One region of the Mesorhizobium sp. B2-4-14 genome, then DNA from elsewhere that is predicted to be linked to it. Evidence: predicted binding sites of a transcription regulator. Region 1 holds the regulator's gene; the other holds the start of a gene.

Region 1 (5,798 bases):
GTGTGTTTGGCATAGAGCCAGTTGAACAGCGCCGTGCGGGCGCCGCCGATGTGCAGATAGCCGGTGGGCGAGGGGGCAAAACGGGTGACGACCTTGTCGGACATGAAATTCTTGGAAACCATCTGAAGCGGGGTTGGGTTGCGCGGACTTTCGCGCGTCGCGGGTTCATGTACCATAGGGCGTCAGGGGTGCAAGGGGCAGACCCGATGGCTGGACGAGGCCGGGGCTCGGATCAGGGCGAGGACGCTGTTGCCGGCGTCAGCGAACGGTCATTGTTTGCAACGCGTCCGGCTATCCCGTTGCCATCGCCGACATCCCTTGTGCCGGCGCCCGGCACCCGGCAGCCGCAGGCGGATATCCCTGCGCCAAGTCCACCGCCTGCCGCAGGCAGGATTGCGCGCGTACGCCGGCAATTCGGCCTGACATCATTGCCTCGCCTGCGCCATGGCGTGGCCAAGGCGGCGGAACTGGAACTTGACCGGGGCATCGCCTTTCTGCTGGTGCCGGTCTGTCTGGCCGCCGGAGTGATCGGCTACTATTCGCTGGCGGCGGAGCCTGATTTTGCCAAGCCTGTAGCGGTCGTCGTGCTGACGGCGCTCTGTGCGCTTGCCTCGCGTTCCTGGCCAAAAACCCATCTGTGTTTCACGGCGATGCTGCTGTGCGCGCTGGGCCTGCTCGCGGCGAAGGTCGAAACATGGCGAGCCGGAACACGCATGCTGGGCTCTGAGATTTCGACTGAGGTGACGGGCCGCGTCGTCTCGCTCGACCGGATGGAGACCGGCCGCATCCGGCTGACCATTGACGTGACGTCCACCGCCCGGCCGAAACTGCGCTATGCGCCGGAAAGGGTCCGGCTTTCGGCACGCAAGATACCGCGGGAATTGGCCGCCGGCTCGTTGATATCAGGCTATGCCAAACTCTTGCCGCCGACCGGTCCGGTGCGGCCGGACAGCTATGATTTCTCCTTCGACAGCTACTTCGCCGGCATCGGCGGCAGCGGGTTTTTTCTCGGCAATCCCAGGATTGTCACAGCCGAGGACGACATGCCTCTTTTGGCTCGCCTGTCCGCTGCGGTGGAAAATGCCCGCCAATCCATCGCCGGCCGCATCACGGGCATCGTCGGCGGCGCCGAAGGCGAGATCGCCGCGGCACTGATCGTCGGCGTGCGCGCCGGCATTCCCGACGAAATCAACGAGGCGATGCGGCGCACCGGCATCTATCACATCATCTCCATTTCCGGACTGCATATGGCGCTGGTCGCGGGCACCGTCATGGGTCTGCTGCGCGGCGCCTTCGCGCTGTTTCCAGATTTTTCCGCACGAAGGCCGGTGAAGAAATACGCGGCCGCCGCAGCGCTCTTCTCGATCGCTGCCTATCTCGTCATTTCGGGCATCGTCGTTGCCGCCGAACGCAGCTTCATCATGCTGGCGGTGATGCTGATCGCGGTTCTGTTCGATCGCGCGGCACTGACCATGCGCAACCTGGCGATCTCGGCGATCGCCGTCATACTGGTCTCGCCGCATGAGGTGGTCGGACCGAGCTTCCAGATGTCGTTCGCCGCGACCGCCGCCCTGGTTGGCGCCTATGCCGGTTGGGCGGATTATCGTGCGCGAAAAACGAGGCCGCCATCGCCGAAGCTATCCCTGCCAGGGCTTCTGACGCAAAAATTCCTGCTGACGACGGGTGGATTGGCTATGACCTCCATCATCGCCGGCAGCGCTACGGCGCTGTTTGCCATTTGGCATTTCCAGCGTGTATCGCCGCTCAGCTTGTTCGCCAATCTGGCCGTCATGCCGATCGTTTCGGTCGTGATGTTCCTGGCCGTCGCCAGCGCGTTGCTCATGCCGTTCGGCTTGGATGCGCCATCCCTTTACCTGATGGGCAAGGGCCTGACGGCAATGATCGCCATATCGGCGTGGATATCGGAACGCTCTCCTGTCGATGCGGTCGGGCTGATTTCCCAGCAATCCGTGCTGCTGGTGACGGTCGCCCTGGTCATCGCGACGATGGCGACGACATGGCTGCGGCTCGCCGCACTCCCATTCGCACTTGCCGGCCTGTTGACTGTGTCGGATACGCGCACGCCCGATGTGCTGATCTCGGAAGATGCCCGACTGGTCGCGGTGCCGATCGGCGGTGGCGAACTCGCGGTCAGCCGGGCACGCCCGAACGAATTCACCGTCGACAACTGGAAACGTGCATTGGTATCCGAAAGCATCGTCGTGCCAGAGGTGTTCAACAAGACAGACGGGCAGTTCGCCATCGCCGATGCCGTAAACCTGCCGCCGGGAGCACCGTTCTACTGCACCGACGGCGTCTGCCTCGCCAGGCACCCGTCCGGAGCGATCGTCGCGCATGTCGAAGACCGCAAGGATACCTGGAAGGCCTGCGGTTTCGCCGACGTGATCGTCGTCAACGACGCGACCGGCTATGACGCCTGCCATAACCCGCTGGTTCTCGTCGTCACCAAACGGCAACTCGCTCGCAAAGGGAGTGCTGCGGTCTTCTTCGACCGCCAATCGGCGACTGGCCCACCAATCGTCAGCTTCGCCGTCGACAGGCCATACCGTCCCTGGCATGAACAGCGCAAATTCTCGCGCGAGGCGAGGGGCCTGCCGCCCTATAAAAAGCCTGACAAAACAAGCGCAACAGCCCCTGCTCAGTAGCGCCTGATCAGCCCGACGAGCTTGCCTTGCACCTTGACCCTGTCCGGTCCGAAAATGCGGGTCTCGTAGGCCGGGTTAGCGGCTTCAAGGGCAATCGAAGCTCCCTTGCGGCGGAACCGTTTCAGGGTCGCTTCCTCTTCGTCGACCAGCGCCACGACGATCTCGCCCGGGCTCGCTGTATCGGCGTTGCGGATGATGACCGTGTCGCCATCGAAGATCCCGGCCTCGATCATCGAGTCCCCCTTGACCTCCAGCGCATAGTGCTCGCCCCCCATGATCATGTCAGGCGGCACCGAGATCGAATGCGTCTGGTGCTGGATGGCATCGATCGGCACACCGGCGGCGATACGGCCCATCACCGGGATCGAGACCGCCGGAACAGCATCGTCGTCATTGCCGGCCGCGGGCAAGCGCGACGGCGCCGGCTTGATCTGACGACCAAGGTTGCCCTGACCGAGGCTGCCCTGGATGACACTTGGCGAAAATTTCTTTGCCGCATTGAGGCCCGGCGCGATCGAATCCGGCAACCTGAGCACTTCCAGTGCGCGCGCCCGATTGGGCAGTCTCCGAATAAAGCCACGTTCCTCCAGCGCCGTGATCAGGCGGTGGATCCCCGACTTGGAGGCAAGATCAAGAGCCTCTTTCATCTCGTCGAAGGAGGGCGGGATGCCGCTTTCCTTGAGCCGTTCATGAATGAACATCAGCAGTTCATGTTGCTTGCGCGTCAGCATGGCGGCCCCCAAGGCATTGAACGAAGGGTCTGAATCGGAATCGAAAAACAAACCCAGAACAAACACTATCTGTTCCAGTTGTGTTCCGCAACCGTTTAAAGTTTAGTGAATTTGTTAAGGGGTTCGAAATTTTTGCCGCCGGCAACAAACGGCAACCGACGCTTACCGACGATTTCTGCCCCGGACACACGCATTGAAATCGTTTTGGTTAATGGCCTGTGGCCCACCCCTTGTTGAGGTTTGGCTTCAGTCGTTTGAAAGGCGCACGGGGCGGATTTATGGAGTCGCCCAGTGTCATCCCAGCGGAACGAAACGAAACCAAAACGCCAACGTTCGCCAGCTCGCTTGGGGGATGGATCCGTGTGTAAGCGTCGGACGGCGCGGAAGCGCCGAAATCATCCGGAAACCGCTTTCAGGCTGCCGGCGCGTGCGGTGTAGTTGTTGGCGCCGCTGTCTTCGCTGTGAACATAGACGTGCAGCGTGTAGCCGATATGCGCCGTCATCAATGCCTTTGCCCGCTCGACATCACGATCGAGCGCCGCCTCCATGATCGCGGTGTGATGCTCGATCGCGATCGCCTCGCGCAGTGCGTCCATGGCCTCTCCATAGCCATGCTTGAGGCCGGCCGCTGCCCGCAAAGTCGGCGCCAGGCCGAGAAAACGATGATGTCGCCGCAGCTGATCCGCGATCGTCGAGCGGAATCGCAGCAGCCAGTTGGACGTCGCACCACTCAGCAGCGCCGCGTGAAAGGCCTCGTGGCTTTCGTCCCACTGATCGACGGCCGCATCCGAGGGGTCGTCAACCGCGGTCTTGCAGCGAGAGAGCCGGTAATGAGCGGTGACAACGGCATCTTCCCATTGCCTGTCGCCTTTTTCCATCGATTCCAGGAACAGGGGCATCTCGACAACCATCCGCGCGCGCGCCAGGTCCTCGAGTTCGGCCCGCGACACGGGAGCGACGGCAAAGCCGCGATTGCTGATGGCAGTGACAAGGCGCTCGGCTTCAAGCCGAGACAATGCTTCACGCAGCGGCGTCCAGCCGACGCCATATGTGCCGCGCAGCGCACTCAACTTGAGCGGCGCACCCGGCATGAGGCGCGTCGTCAGAATATCGCGCCGCAGCAGCTGATAGGCCGCCTCCGTCTTTGTGGAACTATTCTGATCCTGCATCGCAGTCCGTCCATCGTCAGGCTTGGAAAATTATATATCATGGCGGTGCATGGCAAGAATTATATATAATGTTTGACATGGACCGGCGGACTGACCATGATCGCCTGATGTGCCGTCTTTAAGCGGCGCTAATCAAATCTGGGAGGAAATGATGTTGAAGTCGAAATGGCTGTCAGGATTGGCCCTGGCAGGCGCCTTGATGGTCAGCGCCGGCAGCGCCGCGGCTGATCAGATTCGTATCGGCATAGCCAATTTCGGAGAGCATCCTCAGTTGAATGCCGCCATAGCCGGTTTCAAGAAGGCGCTGACGGACAACGGCTTCGTCGAGGGCAAGGACGTCGTCTACACCGAGAGCCATACCAATTTCGACGCATCGCTGGTGCCGCAGATGATCGCCAAGCTGCAGGCAGAGCAGCCCAAGCTGATTTACACCATCACCACGCCGGTCTCGCAGATCGCCAAGAAGGCGCTCGCAGGGTCCGACATTCCGATCGTCTTTGCCGCGGTCACCGATCCGGTCGCGGCCAAGCTGGTGCCGTCATGGGACTCCGGAGACGAAGGCATGACCGGCGCCAGCGATCTGCAGGATGTCGCCGCGGTGATGGCCTTCACCAAGAAGCTGCTGCCGAACGCCAAGCGCTTTGGCGTGCCCTACAATCCAGGCGAAGCCAATGACGTTGCCCTGATCGAAAAGATCAAGGCGGCGGCACCCGCGGCCGGCTTCGAGGTCGTGGAGGTCGGCATCGACAACGTCAATGACATTCAGCAACGCATCGCTTCGCTCGCCGGCAAGGCCGACGTGATCTACGGCCCGGCCTCGAACCTGATCCAGCCGGCGATCGCCGCTGTCTCCGCAGCCGCTCGTCAGGCTGGAATCCCGGTCGTCAACTCCGATGACAGCGCGGTCCGCAACGGCACCGTACCGGCAAGCTTCGCGGTCAACTACACGCAGGTTGGCGTCAATGCCGGCAACATCGCCGCCGAAATCCTTAAGGGCAAGGATCCGAAGACGATCGCGCCGTCGCGCCCGGCTTACAAGGACCACATGGCAACGATCTCCCGCAAGGCGATGGCCGCGTTCGGCATCGAGATACCCGCTTCGATGGCCGATTGCGGCTGCATCGTCGACTGACGTTGGGCTGCAGCGGTGACGGCGTCGGCGCCGTCACCCTTCAGTTGTGGGAGGAACGATGCTCGAGATCCGATCCGCGCGCAAAGTGTTCTACAAGGGC
Region 2 (5,798 bases), on a different contig from region 1:
TTTTCCCAGCAGGAACGGCGTCACCGCCTTGCCGCTCACGTTGAGCGCCTCGGCGGCCTTCTGTGCTGCTTCGATATAGCCGGCCATCTCTTCCGCCGGGATTTCATGGTTTTCGGGCACCGGGTTGGCGATCAGCACGCCGCCGCCGAGACCGAGCGCTGCCCGCGTCTTGTAGAAATGCGCGATGTCTTCCGGTTTGTGCAAGGTCAACGGCGCGCGGAACGGCGATTGCCGCGACCAGAAGGCCGGCATTGTCTCGCAGCCATGGCCAACCACGGGCACGCCGCGCGTTTCCAGCACCTCAAGCGTTTTTTCGATATCGAGGATGGCCTTGGCGCCGGCCGAGACGACGATGACCGGTGTGCGCGCCAGTTCATCGAGATCGGCGGAAATGTCGAAACTCTTTTCCGCACCTTTGTGCACGCCGCCAATGCCGCCGGTGGCGAACACTTTTATCCCCACCATATGCGCCGCGATCATGGTCGCGGCGACCGTGGTGCCGCCGGTGCGCCCTTGCGCCACTGCAAAGCCGAGGTCGGCGCGCGACAGCTTCATCGCATCGCCGGTCATGGCCAGCGATTCACGCTCGCCGTCGGAAAGACCGATCTTGATGCGGCCGCCAACCACGGCGATCGTGGCGGGCACGGCACCGCCATCGCTGATGATCTTTTCGACATTGGCCGCCATGGCACCGTTGTCGGGGTAGGGCATGCCATGGGTGATGATGGTGCTTTCCAGCGCCACCACGGGACGCCCGGCAGCCAGGGCTTGCGCCACGGGAGCATGGACATCGATGAAGGGGTGGGCGCTCTCTGGGGTCATCTCGAATCTCCAATCGCGGCGCATCCATCAGGACGCGTAAACATCCCTGCGGCGCTGTGAATTTGCCGGTCTCATGCCATTTCCCGCGCATCCGGCACAAGGGCCAGTGCTTCCGCGAAGCTCGCCGCGGTGAATTCTGGCACGGCGTTGGCGCTTTCGATGGCCAGCGTTGCCGCCGCGACGCCTTCGCGCAAGGCCTGGCGCAGTGGCAGACCGCGCAACAGCGCCGCGACCGTCGCACCCGCCAGCGCGTCGCCGGCGCCGGTGACATCGGCGACTTTCCTCGGGGCAGGCGGCAGGATCGAAAACGCGCCTGCTTCATCGAAGCCCAGCACCGGCGCGCTGCCTGCCGTGACCACGCCACTGGCAAGGCCGTTGCATCGCAACCCGTCGATCATCTCTCGCTCGGAGGCACTCGAATTGACGCCAGCCAGTACAACGGCCTCTCGCCGGTTCATGAAGAGTTGCGCCAGTTCGCCGAGCACCGGTATCAGCCGCGTCACCTTGGCCGGCGAAATGGCAATGGCGAAAACCGGTTTGCCGGCAGCAAGTGGTAGCAGCCGCTCCAGAGCCGATGCCGGCAGATTGGCGTCACACAGGATGGCGTCGACGTCGGCGACCACCTCCCGCATCTTGGAGCGCCTGATCTGCTTGGGGAAGGCCAGGTCATAAAGCACCATGTCGGCAAAGCCGACGATCAACTCGCCCTCGCGGTCGATCAACGCCGTGTAGCTCGGCGTGGTGCGGTCGAGGAACACGGCCGACAGGTCCGAAATGCCGGCTTTCGCGATAGCGCGTGACACGGTATCGCCCGCGGCATCGCCGCCGCGGACCGACAGCAGCGAAGCCGAGACACCTCGGCGCACCGTGCTGCGCAACGCGTTGAAGACGCCGCCGCCGACATCCTCGCGCATTGTGCCGGGATTGGACGCCGCTGGCACGTACGGGCCGGCCACCTGGCCACGCCGATCGATATGGGCGCCGCCCACGGCCAGTATCTTCGCGGATTTCACCATGGCGGCGATATGACCTTTGTTATTGGCGCCACACAAGCGCTACACTGCGCGACAGAGCTTCGCATGCAAGGCAGCGATTCGGCGGATCGATACAATCGAGCCGTCTGGCCCAATGCGAGGACATCCCTGCCTCGGTCTGCGAGACAAAAAAAGAACAGATCAGGATATCTCTTGCTTTTTCAGTTGGTTGTCTCCCCTTGTCAAATGAGAACAAAAAAGGTACAAAATGGCAGGGATTGCGGATTGTCCGGCCTTCATTGACGACCAAGGGGTGATGTATCATGGCTCAGAATACTTTGCGGCTTGTAGAGGATAAGGCAGTGGACAAATCAAAGGCTCTGGATGCGGCGCTGTCGCAAATCGAGCGGGCTTTCGGCAAGGGCTCGATCATGCGGCTCGGCGCCAACGAGCAGGTCGTCGAGATCGAAACAGTGCCGACCGGATCGCTCGGCCTCGACATCGCGCTCGGCGTCGGCGGCCTGCCGCGCGGCCGCATCATCGAGATCTACGGGCCGGAAAGCTCTGGCAAGACGACGCTGGCCCTGCACACCGTGGCTGAAGCCCAGAAGAAGGGCGGCATCTGCGCCTTCGTCGATGCCGAGCACGCGCTCGATCCTGTCTATGCCCGCAAGCTCGGCGTCGATCTCGAAAACCTCCTGATTTCGCAGCCCGACACCGGCGAGCAGGCGCTGGAGATCTGCGACACGTTGGTGCGCTCCGGCGCCATCGACGTGCTGGTGGTCGATTCGGTGGCAGCGCTGACGCCGCGTGCCGAAATCGAAGGCGAGATGGGCGATTCGCTGCCTGGCCTGCAGGCCCGGCTGATGAGCCAGGCGCTGCGCAAACTGACCGCTTCGATCTCACGTTCCAACACCATGGTCATCTTCATCAATCAGATCCGCATGAAGATCGGCGTCATGTTCGGTTCGCCCGAAACCACCACGGGCGGCAACGCCTTGAAATTCTATGCATCGGTGCGCCTCGACATCCGCCGCATCGGCTCGGTCAAGGACCGCGACGAGGTCGTCGGCAACCAGACCCGCGTCAAGGTGGTCAAGAACAAGCTGGCGCCGCCCTTCAAGGTGGTCGAGTTCGATATCATGTATGGCGAAGGCGTGTCCAAGACCGGCGAACTGGTCGATCTTGGCGTCAAGGCTGGTGTGGTCGAGAAGTCGGGCGCCTGGTTCTCCTACAATTCGCAGCGCCTCGGCCAAGGCCGCGAGAATGCTAAACTGTTCCTGCGCGACAATCCCGACACCGCGCGCGAGATCGAACTGGCGCTCCGGCAGAACGCCGGCTTGATCGCCGAGAAGTTCCTTGAAAATGGTGGCTCTGAAGGTGGCGACGACGGTTTTGAGGACGAAGCCGGCGCGATGTAGGGCAATGGCCAGAGTTCGGCCATAAATTCAGCCTATCACCTGATGCTTAAGTAACCGAGTTCTTTAGTACCGCGTTCCAAACCGCCGGCCTTCGAGCCGGCGGTTTTCGTTTTCGGCAGATCGGTAAGCTCCTGGATTGGCCCAATTCCGTGTTTCTGGACAGGGTCGGGCGTGCCCGCTAAAAGGCCAAGTCTATTTTCTAAGACGCAGAGACCAGTTTCCGCCGGCTGTGCCGGCGGTTTTCGCGAAAAGGCAGCAGTCATGAGTGGCGTGAACGAGATCCGGTCGACATTTCTCGACTATTTCCGCAAGGAGGGCCATGAGGTCGTGGCCTCGAGCCCGCTCGTGCCGCGCAACGATCCGACCTTGATGTTCACCAATGCCGGCATGGTGCAGTTCAAGAACGTCTTCACCGGTTTGGAGAAGCGGCCCTATTCGCGCGCCACCACCGCCCAGAAGAGCGTTCGCGCCGGCGGCAAGCACAATGATCTCGACAATGTCGGCTATACCGCGCGCCATCTGACCTTCTTCGAGATGCTCGGCAATTTCTCCTTTGGCGATTATTTCAAGGAGCGCGCCATCGAGCTTGCCTGGAACCTGATCATCCGAGAGTTCGGTCTGAAGAAGGACAAGCTGCTGGTCACCGTCTATCATACGGACGACGAGGCGGCTGGCTTCTGGAAGAAGATCGCCGGGTTCTCGGACGATCGCATCATCCGCATCGCAACCTCGGACAATTTTTGGGCCATGGGCGACACCGGACCTTGCGGGCCGTGCTCGGAAATCTTCATCGATCGAGGCGAGCATATCTGGGGCGGACCTCCCGGCAGTCCCGAGGAAGACGGCGACCGGTTTCTCGAATTCTGGAACCTGGTGTTCATGCAATACGAACAGGTGACGAAGGAGGAGCGCATCGACCTGCCGCGCCCGTCGATCGACACCGGCATGGGCCTGGAGCGCATGGCCTCGATCCTGCAAGGGGTGGAAAGCGTCTTCGAGACCGACCTGTTCCGCCACCTGATCGATGCGGCGTCGTCCGCGCTTGGGCGCGCGCCCGACGCGGAAACGGTGGCGTCCTACCGCGTCATTGCGGATCACCTGCGCTCGTCCTCCTTCCTGGTGGCCGACGGCGTGCTGCCGTCGAACGAAGGCCGCGGCTATGTGCTGCGCCGTATCATGCGCCGCGCCATGCGCCATGCGCAGTTGCTCGGCGCCCGCGATCCGCTGATGTGGAAGCTGGTGCCGGCGCTGGTACGCGAGATGGGCCAGGCCTATCCCGAGCTGGTGCGCGGCGAAGAGATGATTACCGAAACCCTGAAACTCGAGGAAACCCGCTTCCGCAAGACGCTGGTGCGCGGCCTTGGCCTGCTGTCGGAGGCGACGGAAAAGCTCCATGCCGGCGACATGCTGGACGGCGAGACTGCGTTCAAACTTTACGACACCTATGGCTTTCCGCTCGACCTGACGCAGGACGCGCTGCGGCAGCGCAACATCTCGGTCGATCTTGCCGGATTCACCGATGCGATGGAGCGGCAGAGGACCGAGGCGCGTGCACACTGGGCAGGCTCCGGCGAGGCCGCGACCGAGACGGTCTGGTTCCCGATCCGCGAGAAGACCGGCGCCACCGAATTCCTCGGCTATGAGACAGAGCAAGCGGAAGGTCTCGTCCAGGCGCTGGTCAGGGAAGGCAAGACCGTGGACAGCGCCGGCAAGGGTGAAGCTGTTGCCGTGGTTGTCAACCAGACGCCGTTCTACGCCGAATCCGGCGGCCAGATGGGCGACACCGGCGTCATTTCGGGCGAGGGGTTCTCGATGGAGGTCTCCGACACGCAGAAGAAGGCGGATGGGCTGTTCGTGCATATCGGCAAGGTGATTAACGGCACGGTCAAGACGGGCGCCGCCGTCGAGCTGAAGGTTGACCATAACAGGCGCTCCAGGTTGCGCGCGAACCATTCGGCGACGCACCTCATCCATGAGGCCTTGCGCGAAGTGCTGGGCACCCATGTCGCCCAGAAGGGCTCGTTGGTCGCGCCCGAGCGGCTGCGCTTCGACATCTCGCATAACAAGCCGATCTCGGCCGAGGAACTCGAAGAAGTCGAGCGCATGGCCAACGAGATCGTCGTGCAGAACAGCCCGGTGACCACGCGGCTGATGTCGATCGACGACGCCATTGCCGAGGGCGCCATGGCGCTGTTCGGCGAGAAATACGGCGACGAGGTGCGCGTCGTGTCGATGGGCACGGGCCTGCATGGCGCCAAGGCTAACCGGCCCTATTCGGTCGAGCTCTGCGGTGGCACCCATGTCAGGGCGACCGGCGATATCGGCCTTGTGCGCATCCTCTCGGACAGCGCGGTCGCCGCCGGTGTGCGCCGCATAGAGGCGCTGACCGGCGAAGCCGCGCGCAAGCATCTCGACGAGCAGGATCGGCGCCTTAAGACGGCGGCGGCAACGCTGAAGATTTCACCGGCCGACGTGCCCGCGCGTGTCGAGGCTTTGCTCGAAGAGCGCAAGAAGCTTGAGAAGGAACTGACCGAAGTGCGCAAGAAACTGGCGCTGGGCGGCGGTGCCGCGGCGGGTGCTC

What was found. Region 1 encodes LexA, which represses DNA repair genes until DNA is damaged. Its sites were predicted from a motif close to TGTTCNNNNTGTGTTCNG; they were not measured.
Region 2: recA (recombinase RecA) is a predicted target of LexA. The motif match lies at 2,045-2,062, and genes of this name have one in related genera.

Annotation. Positions count from the first base shown of each region.
Region 1 is NZ_VFVA01000007.1:38,688-44,485, reverse strand. Features, by position in the region: gene gltX (glutamate--tRNA ligase) at 1-104, opposite strand, end outside; gene FJ938_RS08725 (ComEC/Rec2 family competence protein) at 207-2,666, shown strand; gene lexA (transcriptional repressor LexA) at 2,660-3,397, opposite strand; gene FJ938_RS08715 (GntR family transcriptional regulator) at 3,793-4,566, opposite strand; gene FJ938_RS08710 (ABC transporter substrate-binding protein) at 4,718-5,698, shown strand; gene FJ938_RS08705 (ABC transporter ATP-binding protein) at 5,757-5,798, shown strand, end outside.
Region 2 is NZ_VFVA01000006.1:25,643-31,440, reverse strand. Features, by position in the region: gene FJ938_RS07650 (pseudouridine-5'-phosphate glycosidase) at 1-822, opposite strand, end outside; gene FJ938_RS07645 (carbohydrate kinase family protein) at 894-1,838, opposite strand; gene recA (recombinase RecA) at 2,120-3,217, shown strand; gene alaS (alanine--tRNA ligase) at 3,479-5,798, shown strand, end outside.